3 regions of the Streptomyces sp. NPDC029526 genome follow, and region 1 is predicted to be linked to each of the others. Evidence: riboswitches for the same ligand, from Rfam matches in the RefSeq annotation. Region 1 holds a riboswitch; each other region holds the start of a gene.

Region 1 (4,107 bases):
CGCGGTCTGCTCACCGAGGAGCCGGATCCTGGTCGTGGTGGAGAAACGGTCCCGGTCCTTCACCGCCATGTGCCCGCCTCCGGTTCGCCGTCGTCGTCCGTGGGTCTACGTGCGTACGTCCCCGCACACGGTACGGGACCGGGGCGGGGACGTACGGACGACGCTTCCTACGGAGCGGGCGCTCAGCCCTTGAAGCGGGGGAAGGCGCTGCGGCCCGCGTACACCGCGGCGTCGTCGAGGATCTCCTCGATGCGCAGCAGCTGGTTGTACTTGGCGACACGCTCCGAACGGGCCGGGGCGCCGGTCTTGATCTGGCCGCAGTTGGTGGCGACGGCCAGGTCGGCGATGGTGACGTCCTCGGTCTCGCCGGAGCGGTGGGACATCATGCACTTGAAGCCGTTGCGCTGGGCCAGCTCGACGGCGTCCAGGGTCTCGGTGAGCGAACCGATCTGGTTGACCTTGACGAGCAGGGCGTTGGCGGCGGCCTCGTCGATGCCGCGGGCCAGGCGCTCGGGGTTGGTGACGAACAGGTCGTCACCGACGAGCTGCACCTTGTCGCCGAGCTTGGCGGTGATGGTCTTCCAGCCGTCCCAGTCGTCCTCGAACAGCGGGTCCTCGATGGAGACCAGCGGGTACGCCTCGACCAGCTCGGCGTAGTACTCGGTCATCTCGGCGGCCGTGCGCTCCTTGCCCTCGAAGACGTAGGAGCCGTCCTTGTAGAACTCGGAGGCGGCGACGTCGAGCGCCAGGGCGATCTGCTCGCCGGGGGTGTAGCCGGCTTCCTTGATCGCTTCGAGGATGAGGTCGAGGGCCTCGCGGTTGGAGCCGAGGTTCGGGGCGAAGCCGCCCTCGTCGCCGAGGCCGGTGGCCAGGCCCTTGCTCTTCAGGACCTTCTTCAGCGTGTGGTAGACCTCGGTGCCCCAGCGCAGGGCCTCGGAGAAGGACTCCGCGCCGATCGGGGCGATCATGAACTCCTGGATGTCCACGTTGGAGTCGGCGTGCGAGCCGCCGTTCAGGATGTTCATCATCGGCACCGGCAGCAGGTGCGCGTTGGGGCCGCCCAGGTAGCGGAACAGCGGCAGGTCGCTCGCCTCGGACGCGGCGTGGGCGACGGCCAGGGAGACACCCAGGATGGCGTTGGCGCCGAGGGAGCCCTTGTTGTCGGTGGCGTCCAGGTCGAACATGGCCTGGTCGATCAGGCGCTGCTCGGTGGCGTCGTAGCCGACCAGCTCCGGGCCGATCTGCTCGATGACGGCGAGGACGGCCTTCTCGACGCCCTTGCCCTGGTAGCGGTCGGGGTCCCCGTCCCGCAGCTCGACGGCCTCGAAGGCGCCCGTGGAGGCGCCGGAGGGAACGGCGGCACGCCCCGTGCTGCCGTCGTCGAGGCCGACCTCGACCTCGACCGTGGGGTTGCCTCGGGAGTCCAGGATTTCCCGGGCTACGACGACGTCGATGGACGGCACGAGCATCTCCTTCGTGGATGTGACGCGAGTGGGCAGGGCCTCGGTGGCTCTGCGAGACCGAGCCTAACCGGCTCCGGGCGATCGGCCATCCGGTCGCCCATCCCCTGGACATCCGTGGCTCGTGCCACGGAGTGCCGCGGGGGACAGAGCGAAGCTTAGATTGTTTCTTCGCGGAACAAAGACGGCCCGGGAGACCGTGACCGGAAAGTGCCCGGCCCGAAGCCCCGGGAGGAGCCAGGGAAGAGCCCGGGCGGAGCCCGGTGAGGAGTGCGGGAAGCCGTCCGGCGGGAACTGCGGGAAGCCGTCCGGCAGGGAGCCCGGGGCCGTTCAGCGAGACGCCCCGCACGGAGTTCGGCGAGGAGTCCGGGAAGCCGTCCGGCGGGGACTGCGGGAAGCCGTCCGGCAGGGAGCCCGGGCAGCCGTCCGGCGAGACGCCCCGCACGGAGCCCGGGGCGGTTCAGCGAGGCGCCCCGCAGGGGAGTCCGGGAGGAGTCCGGTCATGGCCCCGCCCCGGTGCGTACGGGGATCACGCACCGGGGCGGGGAGCCGGGGGCCAGGGGGCCGGGAGACGCGGCCCTGGGGCTGCTTCCTTACTTCAGGTGCAGCTGCTGACCCGGGTAGATGAGGTCGGCGTCCTGGACGACGTCGTCGTTCAGCTTGAACAGCTTGGCCCAGCCGCCCTTGACGTCGTGCTCCTCGGCGATGGAGCTGAGGGTGTCACCCTTGACGACCTTGTACTCGCCGTCGCCCTTCTTGACCTTCTTGCCGGTCGGGGTGGTGACGGTCTTCTTCTGCGCCGGGCGCTCGGCGGAGCGCGACGGCTTCTGCTGCTCGGTGGAGCGCTCGGCGGTGGAGCCGGTGTCCTGCTTCGGGGCGCTCTGCTGCGAGGCGCCACCCTGGTTCTGGGTGGAGCCGCCGCCGGTGTACGCGGCGCTGGACAGGCCCTTGCCGCAGACCGGCCAGGCACCCTTGCCCTGGCCCGCGAGGACCTTCTCGGCGATCTCGATCTGCTGGGCCTTGGTGGCCTGGTCGGCGGTGGAGGCGTACTTCGTGCCGCCGAAGCCGGCCCACGTGGAGGCGGAGAACTGCAGACCGCCGTAGTAGCCGTTGCCGGTGTTGATGGACCAGTTGCCGCCCGACTCGCACTGGGCGACGGCGTCCCACTCGGCGGCGGTGGCGGCGGAGGCGTTGCCGGCCGCCATCAGCGGGGCGGCGACGGCGGCGCCGGTCACGCCGGCGACGGCGATGGCGCGAGTGGCCTTGGACGGACGACGGTGCTTGCCCTTGCCGGAAAACAGCATGGTTGGATCCCCTCACCGACGCCTACGAGGTGAGCTGTCGGGTTCGGGCCGGTTGAGTTGCCCGGCCACGCCCCTCTCGGGACGCGGCTTCACCCCAAGCCGCACCCGGCGTTCAACCACCGGATCCGGCGCCTACCTTGGGTCCCCCGCTCCTGCCTACGGCGCACTGGTGCGACGACTGTTCCCGGGCTGCCACTGGCAGGATTCGGCGTGGCGGCAGCCGGGGCCCGCGATGGCGAGCGGTCACGACCGTAGACACGCGTTCGGCGGAATTTCAAAGACGATCACGGCTTCTGAGACCTATGTCTCACAAACTTTAAACCGGACATTCAGTACGAAACATGACGTCAACTGTCGCCGCCCGGAGGGCTGTTCGCCCGCCCCTTTCGCCCGGAACGCCCCCGGTCAGAAGCTTCTGACCGGGGGCGTTCCACCCAAGTGGGCTATTTCGGGACGCTGCTGGCGGCAGGACGGGAGAGGGCTGGCCATCCGCTCCCGGGAGAGAGCGGGTTCTCCCGTGGTTCCGAATAGGTTCGCCGCTGGATCCGGACGGGTTCGCCGTCGGATCCGGGCGGGTTCGCCACCGGCTCCGGACGGGTTCGCCGCTGGATCCGGGTGGACTCGCCACCGGCTCCGGACGGGTTCACCGCTGGATCCGGACGGGTCAACCGCTGGATCCGTACAAGGGGAACCGGCTCGTCACTGGTTCCAGGAGGAGAGCGGGCTCGTCCCCTGCGCCGACAGGGACGCTTCGGGCGTGGCGGACGGCTGGGCCGGAACGGCCGGGGTGGACGACTCGGCGGCGGACCAGAGGCCCAGGACGGCACTCACGCCCGGCGTCCCGCCCATCACTCCGCGCGCGGCACCGGCGTCCTGCGCCACGTAGCCGCCCTCCGGAGCGCCCGCACGGCCTCCGCCTCCGGCGACCTCTTCCGGGGCGGGCGCGCCACGGTGGCGGCCGGTGCCCTCCGAGGGGGTGCCGGCGGATGCGGACGGGGCGTCACCCTGGTCCGCACCGCTCTCCTTGCCCGCATTGCGGGATTTCTCACCCTCGGCGGAGGGGGAAGCCGGACTGGTGGGCGAGGCGGCCGGGTCGTCGGCCTTCCCGGTGGCGTCACCCGAACCGTCCGCGGTGCCGGTCCCGTCCGGGGTGCTCTGCGACGGGGAGGGGGTCGCGGACGGGGCGCCGGATCCGGACTCCGGGCCGGCGGGCGGGACCGAGGAGTTGCCCAGCCCCAGGGAGTTCGGAATGTCCGTTTCTTCCGTAGCGGCGCCGTCCTGTCCGGCGCCACCGCCGGACGAGTCGGGCTGGAGCCCCGCGACGAGACCGCAGGTCGCCCAGT
Region 2 (4,107 bases), on a different contig from region 1:
ATGTGTGCCTTACCTCCTGGTCGGCGGCGGCCTGCGTCGCGTGCTGCGCACCTGTTCACCCCGAGCCGCCGTTCTCACCCGAATCGGTGAGGACTGGTGATGTCCGTCGTGTTCCATCTGACCAAACCGCAGCGGAGGATGCGTCAGACCGCGGACCCAACTCCGTGTACTGCTGGGGTATGACATCGGGGCGCCACGGGTCCGCCTACCAGTAGGGGTCGTCGGGGGCGGGACGCGGCGGCCGGTCCGGGCCGGGGCCGGCCCGCCCGGCGCACCACGGTGCCGGACCGCACGCGGCCGGTCCGGGCCGGGGGTCAGCCCGCCCGGTGCACCACGGCGTCGCACAGCTCCGTCAGGGCCGTCCGCGCCTCGCACTCCGGCAGCGGGGCCAGCACGGCGCGCGCCTCCTGGGCGTAGCGGACGGTGTCCCGGCGCGCCTGCTCCAGGGCGGGGTGGGCGCGCAGCAGGCGCAGCGCCTCGGCGTGCCGGCGGTCGTCGGTGAGGTCGGAGTCGAGCAGTTCGCACAGGGCGAGGTCGTCGGCCAGTCCGAGCCGGGCCGCCCGCTCGCGCAGGCGCAGCACCGGCAGGGTGGCGACGCCCTCGCGCAGGTCCGTGCCCGGGGTCTTGCCCGACTCGTGGGAGTCGGAGGCGATGTCCAGGACGTCGTCGGCGAGCTGGAACGCGACGCCGAGGCGTTCGCCGTACTGGGTGAGCACGTCCACGACCGTGTCGTCGGCGCCGGACATCATGGCGCCGAACCGGCAGGAGACCGCGACGAGGGAGCCGGTCTTGCCGCCGAGCACGTCCAGGTAGTGCTCCACGGGGTCCCGGCCGTCCTGCGGGCCCGCCGTCTCCAGGATCTGCCCGGTGACGAGCCGCTCGAACGCCACGGCCTGCACGCGGACGGCCTCGGGGCCGAGGTCGGCCAGGATCTGCGAGGCCCGGGCGAAGAGGAAATCGCCGGTGAGGACGGCGACGGAGTTGCCCCAGCGGGTGTTGGCGCTGGGGACCCCGCGCCGCACGGCGGCCTCGTCCATCACGTCGTCGTGGTACAGCGTGGCCAGGTGGGTCAGCTCCACCACCACGGCCGACGGCACGATGCCGGGCGCGTAGGGGTCGCCGAACTGGGCGGAGAGCATCACCAGCAGCGGCCGGAACCGCTTCCCGCCGGCCCGCACCAGGTGCTGGGCGGCCTCCGTGATGAAGGGGACCTCACTCTTGGTGGCCTCGAGCAGCCCTTCCTCGACAGCCGTCATCCCGGCCTGGACATCGGCTTCCAGAGCCTGGTCCCGCACGCTCAGCCCGAACGGCCCGACGACGGTCACGAGGGGTCTCCTGTCTGCTGGTGTCCACTGGCGTTTACACGGTTTGTCGATAGGTCGCTGCCATCACTCAAGTCAGCGTATCCGGTCATGTTTCGATCACCGCCAGGGCCCGGGGATACGGGCCGGGCAGGAGACGATCAGGACCGGCCCGTTTTCGATCGGATGACAACAGGGAACATTTTCCGACTTTCCGGGGCGAATCTCTGCGCACTCCGGGCCACTCCTCGACATGCGCACCATCCTGCCCGTCCCGACGCCCGATTTGCCGCAATTACCAAGCGAATTCCCCTTGGCGTGAAATGCTCCGACGGCCCCCGGCCCGTGAGGTCGGTCACGCGCCACCCGACAGAGGGACGACGGGCGCGAGCCGCCGGTTCCCCGTTGCCCCGTGGCGAGTTGGGCCGTGGCGACCGCAAAGGATCAAGTGGCGCAAACCGCCCATGTCAAGATCAAGCAGCGTTTACCGTGACGGCCGCACTTGTTCCCGGCGTGTGCTCTCGCATACGTTCCGGGCCGCCGGGCGGACGCCGAATCCTGCCGCCGCCCGCACCACCCATCGACGAACTCACTCACGCACGGCAGGAGCGGGGGACCCAGGTAAGTCGCCGGGACGGCCACGCGCCGGAACGGCTCGGGGTGAAGCCGTGCCCGCAGGGGCACGGCCGGACACTCTCCCGTCCGAACCCGACAGCTCACCTCGCAGGCGTAGGAGAGGAACACAGACATGCCTGCATCCGGTCAGCTCCGCCGCTTCGGCGGTCGCCGTCTCGCCCGCACCCTCGCCGTGGCCGGCACCGGCGTCGCCGTGGCCGCCCTGCCGCTGTTCGGCGCCTCCAACGCCGCGGCGGCCACCCCGGCCGCCGCCACCGCGGCGACGGTGTACCCGAACAACCTCGACGGCTGGATCCGCGAGTCGCTGTCCGTCATGGCCCAGCACGGCATCCCCGGCTCCTACGAGGGCATCCACCGCAACATCATCCGCGAGTCCTCGGGCAACCCGCAGGCCATCAACCTGTGGGACTCCAACGCCGCCAAGGGCACCCCGTCCAAGGGCCTGCTCCAGGTCATCGACCCGACCTTCGCCGCCTACCACGTGCCCGGCACCGTCTACGACCCGTACGACCCGGTCGCCAACATCACGGCGGCCTGCAACTACGCGGCCGACCGCTACGGCTCCATCGACAACGTCTTCGGGGCGTACTGAGCCACCACCCTCCCCGCGGCGGGCGGGGACGGGACACCCGGGGCGGACGGGTGCGGCACGTGTTGGGGCACGTGCGGCACCGGCCCCCCGCCGAACAGTCGCTCGAGGACGACGGCCACGCCGTCGTCCTCGTTCGTCGTGGTGACCTCGTCGGCCACCGCCTTCAGCTCCGGGTGGGCGTTGGCCATCGCGACACCTCGGGCCGCCCAGTCGAACATGGGGATGTCGTTGGGCATGTCACCGAATGCGAGGGTGTCCGCCGGACTCAGGCCCAGGTGCCCGGCCGCCAGCGCCAGGCCGGTCGCCTTGGTGATCCCGCACGGCTGGAGCTCCACCGTGCCCGGCCCCGACATGGTGACGGTGGCCAGCGAGCCGATCACCGAACGGGCCGTCGCCGCCAGCTCGTCGTCGGACAGCACCGGGTGGCGCAGCAGCACCTTGCTGATCGGCCGCGCCCACAGGTCCGAGCGCCGCTCCACCCGCACCGCGGGCAGCGTGGGATGCGGCATCCGGTAACCCGGCTCGATCAGCGTGAGCCCGTCGACCCCGTCCTGGTCGACCGCCGCGTACACCTCCCCCGTCTCCGCCTCGATCTTGCCGAGCGCGGTCTCCGCCAGCTCCCGGTCCAGGGTCACCGACCACAGCAGCCGGTCCGTCCCCGCGTCGTACACCTGCGCGCCCTGCCCGCACACCGCGAGCCCCGTGCAGCCGAGGTCCTCCAGGAGGGGGCGCACCCGGGGGGCCGGCCGTCCCGTCACCACCAGATGCCGGGCACCGGCCCGCGTGGCCTGCGCGAGCGCGGCGAGGGTCCGGTCCGACAGGGTGTCGTCGCCGCGCAGCAGCGTCCCGTCCAGGTCGGTGGCGATGAGTGAATATGCGGTGGGTGCGGCCATGATCAGAGAATACGGACAGCGCACGCCCCCCATTCACCACGTCGGGCCCCCCGCTCCTCGCATCCGCCCCGCCCCGCCACCGCGCGCCACCCCGGCCGCACGCGCCCGACCGCCCCGTCGGGCCGGCTGCGCGCGCCCGACCACCCCGCCCCGCAGGGCCGGCCGCCCGCCGCCCGCCGCCCGCCGCCCGGTACGACGGTCTTGGAGCGTGCCCGGACCGACGGCCCCGGACCGACGGCTCCGGACCGACCGCCCCGGACCGACCGCCTCGGACCGACGGCCCCGGACCGACCGCCCCGGAGCGTGCCCGGTCGTCGACGGTTTGTGCACCAGGTGGCAAAAAGGGCAGGACGCCACCTACCGGCCATCGGTCCCCGGCGGTACCTTCCAAGGGTCCAGGGGGGACTTGATCGGGGGGTCGGGTGAACAGTGGACGCACGCGTGTGCTGAGGCCGGAGGAGCTCGGCGAGGGGGAGAGGGAACGGTGGCGTGCCCTGCGCGCCGCCGCGGACACACCGCGCAATCCGTTCATGGAACCGGAGTTCACCACGGCCGTCGGACGGGTCCGGCCGCGGGCCCGGGTCGCCGTGGTGTACGAGGGCGCGGAGCCGGCCGGCTTCCTGCCGTACGAACGGGGGCCGTGGGGGCAGGGCCGGGCGATCGGGCTGGGGGTGTCGGACTGCCA
Region 3 (4,107 bases), on a different contig from region 1:
CGCCTGCGCCCCGACAACCGCGCGGTGCTCGTCTACGAGCCCCTCGCCGCCGGGGACGAGGACCCCGCACAGGCCGCCGTGGCCGCCGGCACCGACGAGAACGAGGAGACGGCGAAGTGACCGAGCTCGCCCCGATGGACTTCCACCCGCAGCCGCAGGCGGGCGACGCCAAGCCCTGGGCCTTCCCGGCCCCCGAGCGCGGCACGCTCGACAACGGCCTGACCGTGCTGCGCTGCCACCGCCCCGGCCAGCAGGTCGTCGCCGTCGAGGTGGTCCTCGACGCGCCGCTGGAGGCGGAGCCGGCGGGTCTCGACGGCGTCGCCACGATCATGGCGCGGGCCTTCTCCGAGGGCACCGACAAGCACTCCGCCGAGGACTTCGCCGCCGAACTGGAGCGCTGCGGCGCCACCCTGGACGCGCACGCCGACCACCCCGGTGTCCGCCTCAGCCTGGAGGTGCCGGCCTCCCGGCTCACCAAGGGCCTCGGGCTGCTCGCCGACGCCCTGAGGGCGCCGGCCTTCGCCGACAGCGAGGTGGAGCGGCTGGTCCGCAACCGCCTCGACGAGATCCCGCACGAGTTGGCCAACCCCTCGCGCCGGGCGGCCAAGGAGCTCTCCAAGGAGCTGTTCCCCGCCGACGCGCGCATGTCGCGCCCCCGCCAGGGCACCGAGGAGACCGTCGAGGGCATCGACGCGGCGGCCGTGCGCGCCTTCTACGAGCGGCACGTGCGGCCCGCCACGGCCACCGTGGTGGTGGTCGGTGACCTCACGGGCATCGACCTGGACGCGCTGCTCGGGGACACCCTCGGCGCGTGGACCGGTTCGCCGGGGCAGCCCCGGCCCGTTCCGCCGGTGACCGCCGACGACACCGGGCGGGTCGTGATCGTCGACCGTCCGGGAGCCGTCCAGACCCAGCTGCTCATCGGCCGCGTCGGCGCCGACCGGCACGACCGGGTGTGGCCCGCCCAGGTCCTCGGCACGTACTGCCTCGGGGGCACCCTCACCTCCCGCCTGGACCGCGTCCTGCGCGAGGAGAAGGGCTACACCTACGGCGTCCGCTCCTTCGCCCAGGTCCTGCGGTCCGCGCCGGACGGCACGGGCGCGGCCATGCTCGCCATCAGCGGTTCCGTGGACACCCCCAACACCGGGCCCGCACTGCAGGACCTGTGGAACGTGCTGCGCACGCTTGCCGCCGACGGCCTCACCGACGCCGAGCGGGACGTCGCGGTGCAGAACCTGGTGGGCGTGGCGCCCCTGAAGTACGAGACCGCCGCGGCGGTCGCGAGCACTCTGGCGGACCAGGTGGAGCAGCACCTGCCCGACGACTACCAGGCCGAGCTGTACCGGCAACTGGCCGCGACCGGCACCGTGGAGGCCACCGCGGCGGTCGTCAACGCCTTCCCGGTCGACCGGCTGGTGACCGTCCTCGTCGGCGACGCGGCGCAGATCAAGGCGCCCGTGGAGGCCCTCGGGATCGGCGAAGTGACCGTGGTGGCGGCCGAGTAGGACCCCGCGCAGTTTCCGCGCGCACGGCGCCCTGGTGACGGGAACGTCACCAGGGCGCCCGTATGCCCGAATTGGGGCGGAGGATGTCTGTCTGCCCTGTGGTGTGCGCTACAAATACCCCGATCCGTTTGAGGATCGAGCGGCCTCCCGCATAGCTTCGTGCGGGCTGTTCGTCGGGCAGTGCGCCGCACCCGCGGCACCGGACAGCCATCGCCGAATCCCCGTACGGCGCGAGTCAGGGGAGCCGGGGACCCACCGTCCCCAGGGGTGCATCGGACGCCCGCGCGTGTCGCGAGGGGGTCCGTAGGAGACCTTCCTGCTCCGAACCCGTCAGCTAACCCGGTAGGCGAGAGGGAAGGAAAGGACCAGCCTGTACATGGCGTTCACCCACGCCGCCGGCAAGCACCGCCGCCCCAGCCGCGTCCGTCGCGGCACCGCCCGCGCCGCGGGCGTCGCGGCCCTCGCCGGTTCCGGTGTCGCCGGTTCCCTCGCGGCCCCCGCGATGGCCGCCGAGCCCGCCGCGGCCCAGACCGGCATCACCCCCGTCGTCACCCTCGGCGACACGGTCGCCGACCAGATCGACGCCCAGGCCGCCGCGCAGCACGAGGCGGCCCGCGAGGCCGCCGAGGCCGAGGCCCGCAAGGCGGCCGAGAAGGCCGCCCGCAAGAAGGCCGCCGAGGAGGCGGAGCGGGCCCGCGAGGCGCAGGAACGCGCCGCCCGCGAGGCCGAGCGCGAGCGCCTCGACGCGTTCGTCTCGCCGATCCCCGGTTCCTACGTGTCCACCGGCTACAAGACCGGCGGCGCCGTCTGGTCCTCCGGCAGCCACACCGGGGTCGACTTCCACGCCGCGAACGGCACCCCCGTGCAGTCCGTCGGCCGTGGCACGGTCGTCGAGGCCGGCTGGGGCGGGGCCTACGGCAACCAGGTCGTCATCAGGATGCACGACGGCACCTACACCCAGTACGGCCACCTGTCGTCCATCGGCGTCTCGGTCGGCCAGGAGGTCACGCCGGGCCAGCAGATCGGTCTCTCCGGTTCCACCGGCAACGTCACGGGGGCGCACCTGCACTTCGAGGCGCGCACCAGCGCCGAGTACGGTTCGGACCTCGACCCCGTCGCGTACCTGCGCGCGCACGGCGTCTCCCTCTGACACCCCTTCCGGCCGCGGTCCGCGCCCGGAACACCCGAAAAGCCCCGGCTCGCCGAGCCGGGGCTTTTCGCGTCACGCGCACAGGGTGGCCGAAAAACAAGCAGGAATGTTCTCCGTCCCTCAATGAATCCCGCGCATTGCTTTAGAGTCACGGAAAGGACGTCCGCCGACGCGGCGTTTCCCGGGAATCGAACCGGAGGTCGCTCATGCGTGTTCCCGCGCACTCGGTGTGCGCCGCGATCCGCGACGACATCGTCGCCGGCGTCCATGCGCGCGGCAGCCGGCTCACCGAGGAACTCCTGGCCCGCCGCTACGGCGTGTCCCGGGTGCCGGTGCGCGAGGCGCTGCGCACGCTGGAGGCGGAGGGGTTCGTGGTGACCCGGCGGCACGCGGGCGCGTGCGTCGCCGAGCCCACCGAGCGGGAGGCCGCGGACCTGCTGGAGATGAGTCTGCTCCTGGAACCCCTCGGTGCCGCCCGGGCCGCCCGGCGCCGCACCGACGCCCACCTGAAGGTGCTGCGGGGGCTGGTCCGCCTGGGACAGCAGCGGGCCCGCGGGGGCAGCAGCGACGACCTGCGCTCCCTGACCGGCTGGTTCCACGAGACGCTGGCCCAGGCGGCGGGCAGCCCCACGCTGGCCTCGACCCTGACCGGACTGCGGCACAAGATCGCCTGGATGTACGCGGTGGAGGAAGCGCCCGACCCGGTGCAGACGTGGGCCGACCGCGGCCTGGTCGTGGACGCCGTGGCCCGTGGCGACGGCGAGCGCGCCCGGGAGGCCACCGCACGGCTGCTGGAGCGGACCCACCCCGCCCATCGGCTGCGCCCGCTGTCCGGTGCCGACCTCGCGGAGCGCGTGAGGACCTCGAAACGTCCCGTCAACACTCCGAGCATGCCCGCTTAACACGAGCACGGTAGAAAAAGGGCAACGCTTTCGCGGGCTTTTCCCGCCCTGCACGAGCCTGGTGAATACTAGGGTGGATTTCCTGTGCAGATTCCTGTGCAAATTCCCTGTGTGGATTTCCCGTCCGGACTCCCCGTCCGCCCGGCAGGCGTCATTCTGTCCGGGGCGGAAGGCCATGCCCGGGCCGGGCATTCCCTGTCCGGTCAGAGATCCTCCTGCCCGGGAGAAAAGGCGAACGGAAAGGCCCACCCGGGGTCCCCGGGTGGGCCTCTCGTCAGTACGCATCCGCGCCCCGCGCCCCGCGCGCACGGCGGGCAGGGAGACGGGGCGCGGTCCGTGCCGGGCGCGCGGCGGGCGCGGCGGTCGTGCGTCCGCGCGCCCGGGCGCGTCCCGCGGTCCGGCGTGTCAGACCGTTTCGGGCAGTTCCTCCAGGCCCTCGGCGACCAGCTTGGCCAGCCGGTCCAGAGCGGCGTCCGCGCCCTCGGCGTCGGAGGCCAGCACGATCTCCTCGCCGCCCTGGGCGCCCAGCCCCAGGACCGCCAGCATGGAG

The links. Region 1 has a riboswitch for cyclic di-AMP ahead of AB0F01_RS30365 (transglycosylase family protein). Riboswitches for the same ligand answer to the same signal wherever they lie in the genome.
Positions count from the first base shown of each region.
Region 2: linked by a shared signal. The riboswitch ahead of AB0F01_RS06250 (transglycosylase SLT domain-containing protein) and the one ahead of AB0F01_RS30365 (transglycosylase family protein) in region 1 are both predicted to bind cyclic di-AMP.
Region 3: linked by a shared signal. The riboswitch ahead of AB0F01_RS18205 (M23 family metallopeptidase) and the one ahead of AB0F01_RS30365 (transglycosylase family protein) in region 1 are both predicted to bind cyclic di-AMP.

Region 1 is NZ_JBEZWE010000031.1:1,994-6,100, reverse strand. It holds gene AB0F01_RS30375 (septum formation initiator family protein) at 1-69, opposite strand, end outside; gene eno (phosphopyruvate hydratase) at 183-1,463, opposite strand; gene AB0F01_RS30365 (transglycosylase family protein) at 2,054-2,764, opposite strand; cyclic di-AMP (ydaO/yuaA leader) riboswitch at 2,769-2,938, opposite strand; gene AB0F01_RS30360 (transglycosylase family protein) at 3,464-4,107, opposite strand, start outside.
Region 2 is NZ_JBEZWE010000002.1:152,381-156,487, reverse strand. It holds gene AB0F01_RS06260 (sigma-E factor regulatory protein RseB domain-containing protein) at 1-2, opposite strand, end outside; gene AB0F01_RS06255 (polyprenyl synthetase family protein) at 315-1,325, opposite strand; cyclic di-AMP (ydaO/yuaA leader) riboswitch at 1,882-2,044, shown strand; gene AB0F01_RS06250 (transglycosylase SLT domain-containing protein) at 2,050-2,529, shown strand; gene AB0F01_RS06245 (HAD family hydrolase) at 2,493-3,422, opposite strand; gene AB0F01_RS06240 (GNAT family N-acetyltransferase) at 3,866-4,107, shown strand, end outside.
Region 3 is NZ_JBEZWE010000007.1:119,104-123,210, forward strand. It holds gene AB0F01_RS18195 (pitrilysin family protein) at 1-120, shown strand, start outside; gene AB0F01_RS18200 (pitrilysin family protein) at 117-1,505, shown strand; cyclic di-AMP (ydaO/yuaA leader) riboswitch at 1,707-1,869, shown strand; gene AB0F01_RS18205 (M23 family metallopeptidase) at 1,882-2,655, shown strand; gene AB0F01_RS18210 (GntR family transcriptional regulator) at 2,862-3,557, shown strand; gene AB0F01_RS18215 (HPr family phosphocarrier protein) at 3,963-4,107, opposite strand, start outside.